Saccharophagus degradans 2-40: one gene and its partners. The protein of the gene in region 3 interacts with the protein of the main gene of each other region in a pairwise test. Links are inferred from orthologs where the notes say so. Each region holds a gene or a part of one and is shown on either strand. Other genes may lie near its edges.

Evidence for each region. The genes of interacting proteins can lie anywhere in the genome.
Region 1: the proteins of ftsZ (region 3) and SDE_RS16710 interact in binary tests that used the Escherichia coli proteins (3 or more experiments, as listed by UniProt). The link is inferred for Saccharophagus degradans 2-40 from one-to-one orthologs.
Region 2: the proteins of ftsZ (region 3) and rlmN interact in binary tests that used the Escherichia coli proteins (3 or more experiments, as listed by UniProt). The link is inferred for Saccharophagus degradans 2-40 from one-to-one orthologs.

What each region holds. Positions count from the first base shown.
Region 1 is NC_007912.1:4,068,384-4,071,166, forward strand. It holds SDE_RS16710 (rod shape-determining protein), read right to left. Parts: upstream 2,017-2,783; coding sequence 985-2,016; downstream 1-984. Other genes in the region: mreD (rod shape-determining protein MreD), read right to left, coding at 1-10; mreC (rod shape-determining protein MreC), read right to left, coding at 19-855; gatC (Asp-tRNA(Asn)/Glu-tRNA(Gln) amidotransferase subunit GatC), read left to right, coding at 2,208-2,489; gatA (Asp-tRNA(Asn)/Glu-tRNA(Gln) amidotransferase subunit GatA), read left to right, coding at 2,596-2,783. UniProt on the Escherichia coli protein: Forms membrane-associated dynamic filaments that are essential for cell shape determination. Acts by regulating cell wall synthesis and cell elongation, and thus cell shape.
Region 2 is NC_007912.1:1,848,822-1,851,680, forward strand. It holds rlmN (23S rRNA (adenine(2503)-C(2))-methyltransferase RlmN), read left to right. Parts: upstream 1-761; coding sequence 762-1,958; downstream 1,959-2,859. Other genes in the region: SDE_RS07485 (flavodoxin family protein), read right to left, coding at 1-143; ndk (nucleoside-diphosphate kinase), read left to right, coding at 300-725; pilW (type IV pilus biogenesis/stability protein PilW), read left to right, coding at 2,001-2,780.
Region 3 is NC_007912.1:1,105,608-1,110,648, reverse strand. What follows is about bases 1,323-4,132. They hold ftsZ (cell division protein FtsZ), read right to left. Parts: upstream 3,409-4,132; coding sequence 2,236-3,408; downstream 1,323-2,235. Other genes in these bases: ftsA (cell division protein FtsA), read right to left, coding at 3,499-4,132; lpxC (UDP-3-O-acyl-N-acetylglucosamine deacetylase), read right to left, coding at 1,323-1,870. In the rest of the region: SDE_RS04510 (M23 family metallopeptidase), read right to left, coding at 1-601; more of lpxC, read right to left, coding at 959-1,322; more of ftsA, read right to left, coding at 4,133-4,728; SDE_RS04490 (cell division protein FtsQ/DivIB), read right to left, coding at 4,760-5,041. UniProt on the Escherichia coli protein: Essential cell division protein that forms a contractile ring structure (Z ring) at the future cell division site. The regulation of the ring assembly controls the timing and the location of cell division.

The DNA.
Region 1 (2,783 bases), 3.0 Mb from region 3 along the record:
GATTGGGCATGCTCACACCTACAGGCCTTCCGAGGGGGGCATATCAAACACCAATAGCACATGGCGGCTGCGGTTTAGCTCCGCTTTTGGCTTGGCCATCACCGAGGCAAATGCCTTGCCCGGGTCGCGCTGCACCTCTACCACTTCAGCTACCGGGTAACCGGCGGGGAAGCGCTGCCCCAAACCGGAACTTACCAACAGGTCACCCACCTCTATATCGGTGGTGTTTGGCACGTAGCGCAATGCGAGTTCATCCAGCCGGCCCAGCCCTTCTGCAATTAAGCGAACACCTGTGCGATTGATTTGTACTGGCAAGGCATGGGTTGTATCTGTAATAAGTAGCACTTGGCTACTTAGCGCCCCCACCTGCACCACTTGGCCCATTAAGCCATTGGCATCGAGCAGGGGTTGGCCGATATACACGCCGTGATTACTGCCGCGGTTAACAATTACCTTGTGTACCAGTGGGTCGGGGCTTACGCCAATAAGTTCGGCGATAATAACCCTATCTTCGATCATCTCCGCAGAATTAAGCAATTGTCGCAGGCGTACGTTTTCGGCCGCAAGCGATGCCATTTGCTGTAATTTGCGCTTGTGAATAAGCAGTTCGGTGCGCAGGGATTCGTTTTCTTGCTGTAGTCGCGAGCGCGACATAACGCGGTTATCGGCCCAATCTTCTACTTTGGCAGGGATATCAGATACCCAATAAAAAGGCGCAGCGACGTCCGTCGCCTGATTTTTGAGGGACGCAAACCAATCGGTGTAGATAAAAATACCCGCCACCGTTAATGACAACACCGACAGCACGAGTAAACGCGCTATGGGCGATGGGCCTTTGCTAAAAAGCGGTTTAATGGCAATGCCTCCCGCTAAACCTTGTTCAATGTCGTTATTTTAGAATAATAGTTTTAGAGAAATAATTTGTTTTTATATAAAGCCAAAAGGGCGCCACAGCGCCCTTTCTAACAAAACCCAGTAAGTGCTTTAGTAAACCAAATCGATACTGCGCTGATCCATTAACTCCAAAGCGCGACCACCGCCGCGAGCCACACAGGTTAACGGGTCTTCGGCCACAACCACCGGCAAGCCGGTTTCTTCAGATAACAAACGGTCTAAGTCACGCAGTAACGCGCCGCCACCCGTTAGCACAATACCGCTTTCAGCAATATCAGAAGCCAATTCTGGCGGGGATAACTCCAATGTGCTCTTTATAGCCTGCACTATGCCAGAAAGCGGCTCTTGCAAGGCTTCGAGTACTTCGTCGCTGTTAAGAGTGAAGCTTCTGGGCACACCCTCGGCCAAGTTGCGACCTCGCACGTCAATTTCCAACACTTCGCTGCCAGCATAGGCGCAGCCAATTTCTTGCTTAATACGCTCTGCGGTAGCATCACCAATAACGCTGCCGTACTTGCGGCGCACATAGTTAACAATCGCCTCGTCGAAGCGGTCGCCACCTATGCGTACAGAATCCGATAACACCACGCCATTTAAAGAAATAATGGCAATTTCGGTGGTGCCACCACCTATATCCACCACCATAGAACCGGTGGCTTCATCAACACTTAAACCTGCGCCAATTGCAGCAGCCATGGGCTCTTCAATTAAGCGAACCTCTCGAGCACCAGCGCCTAGGGCCGATTCGCGGATTGCGCGCTTTTCTACCTCGGTAGATAAGCAAGGCACACAGATAAGTACTCGCGGACTTGGCTGAAACCAACTATTTTCATGCACTTTACGGATAAAGTGCTGCAACATTTTTTCAGTAACCTGGAAGTCGGCAATAACGCCGTCTTTTAACGGGCGAATGGCAGTAATATTGCCAGGGGTTCTACCCAACATGCGCTTGGCAGCCATACCTACGGCTTCTACAGATTTTTGACCGTTGTGATTGCGGATGGCAACTACCGATGGCTCATCTAACACAATGCCGCGATCGCGCACATAAATCAGCGTATTCGCTGTTCCTAAATCGATGGATAAGTCGTTGGAAAAAACTCCACGCAGACGTTTAAACATATTATTTTTTAACCCGTTAACGCTCACACTTTTAGCAAGTGAAGCATTTTACTCTATTCGGTACGTAAAAAACGGGCAGAACCCGCGTAAATTGGGGAACTCTATCAACGCTAGGGATTTTGAGCAAGGCGTAAATATGGTAAGTTACGCAGCCTTATATAATTTGATCCCATTTGTGAACGGAGCAATCTGTGCAGCCTTCAGACATTGAAAAACTGGCCAAGCTCGCCAGGCTAGAAATAAACGACGAAACACTTGGCGAAGTTGCCAACAGTATTACCGAAGTATTAGCACTGGTAGACCAGCTTCAAGCTGCCGACACCAACGGTGTGGCGCCCATGGCACACCCCTTAGATGCCGTTCAAATTTTGCGTGCAGATGAAGTTACAGAACCCAACGTACGCGAAGAGTTCCAAGCTATTGCACCAGCAACAGAAAACGGCCTTTATTTAGTGCCCAAGGTAATAGAATAGCCTAACGTTGCCATCGCACCCCTATTTTACTAAGCCGCCACCTGGCCACCTTAACCAAAGCGAGCGTACTACTCCGCGCGCCAGCTAAACTATGCAGGACCAAGCAATGCACAACTTAACCATTGCCGAGATTATTCAGGGGCTGAAAAACAAGTCGTTTTCCAGCGTCGAAATTACCCAGCACTTTTTAAACCGCATTAAAACGCTGGATACCGAATACAACAGCTTTATTACTCTCACCGAAGAGCAGGCCCTAGCTCAAGCAACGGCCGCCGACGCGCGCCTAGCCGCCGG
Region 2 (2,859 bases), 740 kb from region 3 along the record:
TGCTCGGGCTTGGTTTCTAGTGGGCTAGAGGTGACTATTTCCACCGTTTTAAGGGCTTTATCGCTCGCTCCAGCCACAATGGCATCGCGCAGTTTTACTGTATTTTCAGAGGGGGTGTGGGCGATTATATTTAGTCTCTTCATTGGTTTATGGAACCCTTTGATTTTGTTGACTTTGCATACTAATTTACACGCAATACACGTATAATCTGCCACTTTTGTTCGATGGCTAGAAATGTAACCACTTTTTGGCCGAAATTGGACCTAATTTAAGACAAATATGCCCGGAGGCAATATTTAATGGCTATTGAGCGCACGCTATCGATTGTAAAACCTGATGCTGTAGAAAAAAATATTATCGGCAAAGTGATCAGCCGCTTTGAAAAAGCAGGTTTAAAAATTGTAGCCGCTAAAATGATGCACCTAACAGAAGAAAAGGCTCGTGGGTTTTACGCCGAGCATGAAGGTCGCCCGTTCTTTGCCGGTTTAGTTGAATTTATGACATCTGGCCCAGTAGTGGTACAGGTGCTTGAAGGCGAAAATGCAATTGCCTTAAACCGTGAACTTATGGGCGCCACTAACCCTGCCGAAGCTGCCGAAGGCACTTTGCGCAAGGATTTCGCCGATTCAGTGGGTCGCAACGCCGTTTACGGCTCAGATTCGCCTGCTTCTGCCGAGCGCGAAATTAACTACTTTTTCGACGCTAGTGAAATCTGTCCACGCTAATTACGCCCAATAGGGCAACCTGAGGTACCGCACACCGTGACTGTAGAATCTACTGCTGCTCCAGCCAAAGTAAATTTAATGGGGCTAAGCCAAGCCAAGCTAGAGGCGTTTTTTGACTCTTTGGGTGAAAAACGCTTCCGTGCAACCCAAGTGCTGAAGTGGATTCACCAAATGGGTGTTACCGATTTTGAGCAAATGACCAATATCAGCAAGCCTTTGCGAGACAAGCTTTCGCAGGTGGCCGAGGCGGTTGCGCCAGAAGTGGTTAATCAGTGGGACTCCAGTGACGGCACGCGCAAGTTCTTAATTCGCGTAGGTGGCGGCAACGCGGTCGAGACCGTATACATTCCAGATGGCGATCGCGGCACGTTGTGCGTGTCGTCTCAAGTAGGGTGCTCGTTAGATTGCAGCTTCTGCGCAACGGGTAAGCAGGGTTTCAACCGCGACCTGACTGCAGCAGAGATTATCGGTCAGGTTTGGCAGGCGGCGAAGTCGTTCAATCAATTTGGGGTTGGGGCGCAGCGCAAAATTACCAATGTAGTAATGATGGGTATGGGCGAGCCGCTATTAAACTTCGACAATGTTGTCGATTCTATGAACCTTATGATGCACGATAACTGCTATGGCTTGTCTAAGCGTCGTGTAACGCTGAGTACCTCGGGTGTGGTACCCGCTTTAGATAAGCTGGGCGAGTATACCGATGCGTGTTTAGCCATATCGTTGCATGCGCCGAATAATGCCTTGCGCAATGAGCTGGTACCTATTAACAAAAAATACCCAATCGAAATGCTATTGGCATCGGCAAAGCGTTATATTGATGGCTTGCCAGATGTGCGTCGTAAAATGACCATCGAATACACGTTAATCGATCAGGTAAACGACCGGCCAGAGCACGCTCACGAGTTGGCAGAATTGCTTAAAGATATACCGGTTAAAATTAATTTAATTCCGTTTAACCCGTTTAATTTATCCAATTACAAGCGTGTAAGTAACAATGCATTGCGTCGCTTTCAGCAGATACTTATTGACGCGGGTTACACCACCACTGTTCGCACCACGCGCGGCGACGATATAGACGCGGCGTGCGGCCAATTGGCAGGGCAGGTAAACGACCGCACTAAGCGAAGTCAGCGCTATAAAATTGATAAAAATGCATTGGATGCTTCTAATGCCGATATTATTCCCGTGAAGCTTGTCGACGAGGCAGACGTTTCAATTACGTTTAACGGTTAGGCAATAACAAAAAATAATAATCAGTTAACGATGGAGCTAAGCATGATTAAACATATTAAGGTTGCTGTAATTGCAGGTTTGTTACTAGTGCTAGGCGCGTGTGTAACAACCACCAACGAGCCCAAAAGCAAAATTAATGTTCAAGATGCATTAGAAGCCAATGTTAAATTGGGCATGACCTACCTACAAAAAGGCGATAGAGAAAACGCCTTGCGCGCATTTAGTAAAGCGCTGGAAACAGACAAAAAATCTGCCGAGGCTAACCAAGGTTTGGCTTTGGTACACCAGCTTAATGGTGAAGTGGAAGCTGCAGAGAAAAGCTTTCAAAAAGCGCTAAAAGGCCGGGCGGATTTTTCTATGGCAGGGGTAGAGCTTAGCTATGGCCGTTTTCTGTTTGAGCAGGAGCGCTACAAAGAAGCTAAAGAACACTTCGAAATGGCCAGCCAAGATTTAACCTTTCAAAGCCGTGCTAATGCTTTGTATTTTGTGGGGTTAACGTCACAAAAAATAGGTGATGAAGTGCGTGCTTTGGCCGCTTTTCAGCACGCGTTAAACCTCAATCCACGCTTGGCACCAGCGGCTATTGAGTTGGCTGAGTACTCGTTTGCCGAACGAGATTACGCGAGCGCTAAAAAATATTTAGATCAATTTGTGCGTTCTAATAATCGCCAAACTCCGCGTAGCTTATGGTTGGGCATTCGTATTGAACGAATTTTTGGAAACAAAGATAAAGAAGCCAGTTACGCGCTTGCTTTAAAAAATATGCACCCGTATTCCAAAGAGTATTTAGAGTACAAAAATTTGATAGAGGAGAATCAATAATATTGAACTGCGCGCTTGATTGATCAAGCCGGTTAGTCTCGGAACTGCCTAAAGGGGTGTTATCGTTTTAAGCGAATAA
Region 3 (5,041 bases):
ACGGGTCTGTGCGGCGGCCAAAACGGGAGGACATCCACCCTTTATTAATAGGGCGCCCAGCCAAAAACACTTCATCTTGTAACTTGCGGTTGGCAAGCAGTGCTTCGAGGGTATTAAGCTGCTGTTGGCGGTCTTCTATTTGAGAGGCAAGCTGATCGAGGGTAGCTTGAAAATCGGGGGCGGTAACGTGTTCTTCTTCTATTGCCTGCTCGGGGCCACCTAGAGCTGGCATCTGACTAAAATCGAACTCACCGTTATCGAGGTGAGCCATACCGGTTAGTCGCTCACCCAGTGCATCAATCCTAACCAGCCTAGCCTGCAGTTCGGCCACTCGCATGGTTAATGCCGCGAGTTTTTGCTCTGTTTGCAGTCGCGCTTGCTCTACTTGCTGAGCTTGCTCGTTTAGCGCGGCTACCCATGCTTGACGAGATCCTGGGTTGAGAAATTCGGAGTCGGACTCGGTGTCAAAGTACTTCAAGGCGCCTAGCGTTATACCCACCGGCAGCCCCAATATACAGGCTGAGATAAGCGCACGCTTCCACGCTCCCAGCGTAAAGCTGCGAGTGTTTCCGTGACGTTTACTTACGACGATAATTTTCATTGATCGAATCGCATGTGCACTTAGTGAGTAAAAGGGAGCCTATTGACGCTCAGCGCATTATTATTCTTGCTCAAACCATGAAAATAGTTACAAAACCGAATAAAACAGGGCCGCTCACAACAAACCGTTAGTATAATAATTGTTCAATCTCGCACTAGCTGCAAGATTTATATGAGACTTAAATCACACGGGTCAAGACTATGGCACATTTAACCACAGCATTTCAACTTTCGTTGAGGTTATGGCCGTAAATGTGTGCCAGCTTTACGTTTTTCAACTCCAGGCCAGACCAAATTTTGAGCTTATAAAACGTAAAAAAGCGCCAAATGGCGCCTTTTTCAACAAGCCTAATTACAGCTACACAGCTAGTAACGGCTTAATGTAAGAGATTGGCGCAACTTCGTCATCTTCGAAAGTTACCATTTCCCAAGCATCTTCCTGCTTGATTAACTCCAAAAGCGATTTATTGTTCAAGCCGTGACCAGACTTGTACGCCTTATATTCACCAATAAGGCTTGTACCCAATAAGTACAAATCGCCAATTGCATCTAGAATTTTGTGTTTTACAAACTCATCTTCGTAGCGCAGACCGTCTTCGTTCAAAATTCGAAACTTATCAACCACAATGGCGTTATCTACGCTGCCGCCTTTGGCCAAGCCTTTGGAGCGCAAATATTCAATTTCGTGCATAAACCCGAAAGTGCGCGCACGAGACACCTCTTTTACAAACGAAGTGCTTGAAAAATCGACCGTGGCATCTAATTTGCGCCCGCGAAATACGGGGTGGTCGAAATCAATGGTAAAAGAAACCTTAAAACCTTCAAAAGGCAGAAAACTTGCGCTTTTATCGCCATCTTGAACGGTGATAGGCTTTTTAATACGAATAAACTTTTTGGCCGCATTTTGCTCAACGATGCCAGCAGACTGAATTAGAAACACAAATGGGCCGGCACTGCCGTCCATAATTGGCACTTCGTCGGCACTTACTTCAATAATGGCATTATCGATGCCCAACCCCGCCATTGCAGATAGCAGATGCTCTACGGTAGACACCCGCACACCATCTTGAATAAGGGTTGTAGACAGAGTGGTATCGCCAACATTGGCCGCTTTCGCAGGAATTTCCACCACAGGATTCAAATCTACCCGGCGAAAAACTATTCCGGCATCAACAGGTGCTGGTAACAGGGTCAAATACACTTTTTGACCTGTGTGTAACCCAACTCCAGTAGCGCGAATTTCGTTTTTTAAGGTTCTTTGCTTGATCATCTATATGACTCTATGTGTGGAGCTGGAAAAGCGGCGCGCATCATACCAGAAAGAATGATGCACCTCCAGCGCTTTGGTTAAGTTTTAATCAGCAGCAAATATCCCTATCTTTGCTTACCGCTGCCACCATTCCGTTTATTAAAACTGCCCTTACTACGCCTGCAAACCTTAGACCCAAGGTGCCAGTATGAGTTCGGGCAATACTTAATTAATTCCGTCGAATTGCCAATTATCAAGAGCAATTCACAAAATGGTTTTATATAGGCGCAACCAAGCTTAGGGAGTGGGGAACTCCGAACCTAAGCTTTTTATAACACCAAACAGCAACGACTAAACCATTTATACGCTAAGTGTTAGCCGCCTTATTAGTCTGCTTGCTTACGCAAAAATGCTGGAATATCTAGGTATTCCATGTCTTTGTCTTGGGCGTCCAATGCTGCCGCCGCAGTTGCCTGGCGCGTTGGGTTAGAACGCATAACAGTTGGCTTATCCAAGGCTGCATAGTTTGGTTTGCCGTCGGCACCGCGAGTGTTGTCGATAACTACTTTAGTTTCTGCAGGCTTGGTTTCTAACTTAGCACCCACAGCACCTAAACCCGTTGCTACAACGGTAACGCGAATTTCTTCAGACATTTCAGGGTCGATAACAGTACCCACTACTACAGTTGCATCACCAGATGCGAACTCTTCAATGGTATCACCCACTTCGGTGAATTCACCCAAAGACAAGTCCATACCGGCGGTAATGTTAACCAAAATACCTTTGGCACCGTGCAAGTTAACGTCTTCAAGTAACGGGCTGCGAATAGCCGCTTCTGCTGCTTCACGCGCGCGGTTTTCACCTTTTGCGTAGCCGCTACCCATCATCGCCATTCCCATTTCAGACATAACTGTACGTACATCTGCAAAATCGACGTTGATCATACCAGGGCGAATAATTAAATCTGCAATACCTTGCACCGCGCCAAGCAATACATTGTTTGCAGCTTTAAATGCATCTAACAAACTGGTTGCTTTACCTAACACAGAAAGTAGCTTTTCGTTAGGAATAGTGATTAAAGAATCCACGCGATCCTGTAATTGCTTAATACCTTCTTCTGCGATAGCCAATCGTTTTTTACCTTCAAATGGGAAAGGCTTAGTGACGATAGCAACGGTTAAAATACCTAACTCGCGCGCGACTTCTGCAACAACTGGTGCACCACCTGTACCAGTACCACCGCCCATACCTGCGGTAATGAATACCATATCTGCACCGCTTAATACTTCGGCGATGCGCTCGCGATCTTCCATTGCAGCTTGGCGACCAATTTCTGGATTTGCGCCAGCGCCCAAACCTTTAGTAATGGCATTACCCAACTGTAATACAGTGCGCGCATCTACATCTTTCAACGCTTGGGCGTCAGTATTTGCGCAAATAAATTCTACACCTTCCACAGAGTTGTCGATCATGTGCTTAACAGCGTTACCGCCGCCGCCGCCAACGCCAACCACCTTAATAACAGCGTTTTGTGGAATGTTATCTACTAGTTCAAACATAATTGTGTTCCCCTTTTTCCTTACTCTTGCGAGTGTTAAATCAACAGCAGGGTGGGTCTACCCTGCCGCATGATATCTATTAAATTTGTTTTAAAAATTGCGCTGAAACCAAGATTTCAAACGACTAACTGCACTTTCTCCTGACGGAGTAGAGTGAGCTCTTTCACCTTTTTGTTGTTCCGCCCCGTATAGCAACAAGCCAACGCCGGTTGAATATATTGGGTTAGTTACAATATCTTTTAAGCCTTTCACACCTTGAGGCGCGCCCAAGCGCACAGGCATATGGAAAATCTCTTCAGCCAAATCAACCACGCCCTCCATTTTGGAGGTGCCGCCAGTTAACACAATGCCGGCTGCAACCATATCTTCAAACCCACTGCGACGAAGCTCTGCTTGTACAAGCGTAAACAATTCGTCATAACGCGGCTCCACAACTTCAGCCAAAGCTTGGCGAGATAAGTCCCTCGCGGGTCTATCGCCAACACTCGGCACTTTTATTGTTTCTTCGGCGCCGGTTAATTTTGCCAGCGCACACGCGTATTTAATTTTTATTTCCTCGGCATATTGCGTAGGCGTGCGCAACGCCATTGCAATATCGTTCGTCACTTGGTCCCCTGCAATGGGGATAACGCCCGTATGGCGAATCGCACCCTCGGTAAAGATAGCGATATCGGTTGTACCGCCACCTATATCGACCATACATACACCGAGCTCTTTTTCGTCGTCGGTAAGCACTGCATAACTTGAAGCCAGCTGCTCCAAAATAATATCTTCTACTTCAAGGCCGCAGCGACGAATACACTTCTCAATGTTTTGCGATGCATTTACGGCGCAAGTTACCAAATGCACTTTGGCTTCTAAACGTACACCAGACATGCCTAGCGGCTCTTTAACGCCTTCTTGTTCATCAATTAAATATTCTTGCGGCAGAATATGTAATATGCGCTGATCGGCAGGAATAGCCACGGCCTGTGCAGCGTCAATAACGCGATCTAAATCCTGCGCGAATACTTCGCGATCTTTAATTGCAACAATACCGTGCGAATTCAAGCTGCGAATATGATTACCAGCAATACCGGCGTATACCGAGTGGATAGAGCAGCCAGCCATCAATTCAGCCTCTTCAATAGCGCGCTGAATGCTTTGCACCGTGGATTCAATATTCACCACCACGCCTTTTTTCAGGCCTACCGATTTATGCGAGCCAATACCAACTATCGATAGTTCGCCTTCGGCTGATATCTCCCCGACAATCGCAACAACCTTAGACGTTCCGATATCTAGGCCGACAATCATTTTGCCCCCGTTTGCATTTGCCATTTTTTAAAACCCTACCCGTTTACTTAAATCTTTAATGTGTTGCGCTCACTATTTTGGTTGACTCGGTATCTTCGTACCACTCAACAGCCAGCCCACTTTCGTAACGCAAATCCACTCGTTTAATTTTGTGCTTCACTCCTGCCAAATGTTTTTCGTACACAAGCAAAAAGTTTTGTAATTTTACTGTTACTTCATCCTGGCCCAGCACTAACAACATACTGTTATCTAACACCAACTCCCACGAGCGTTTACTATCTACTTGCACCCCTTTTAAGTTTAGGCCACGACTAGCAAGAAGCCTTGCCATTTCCAA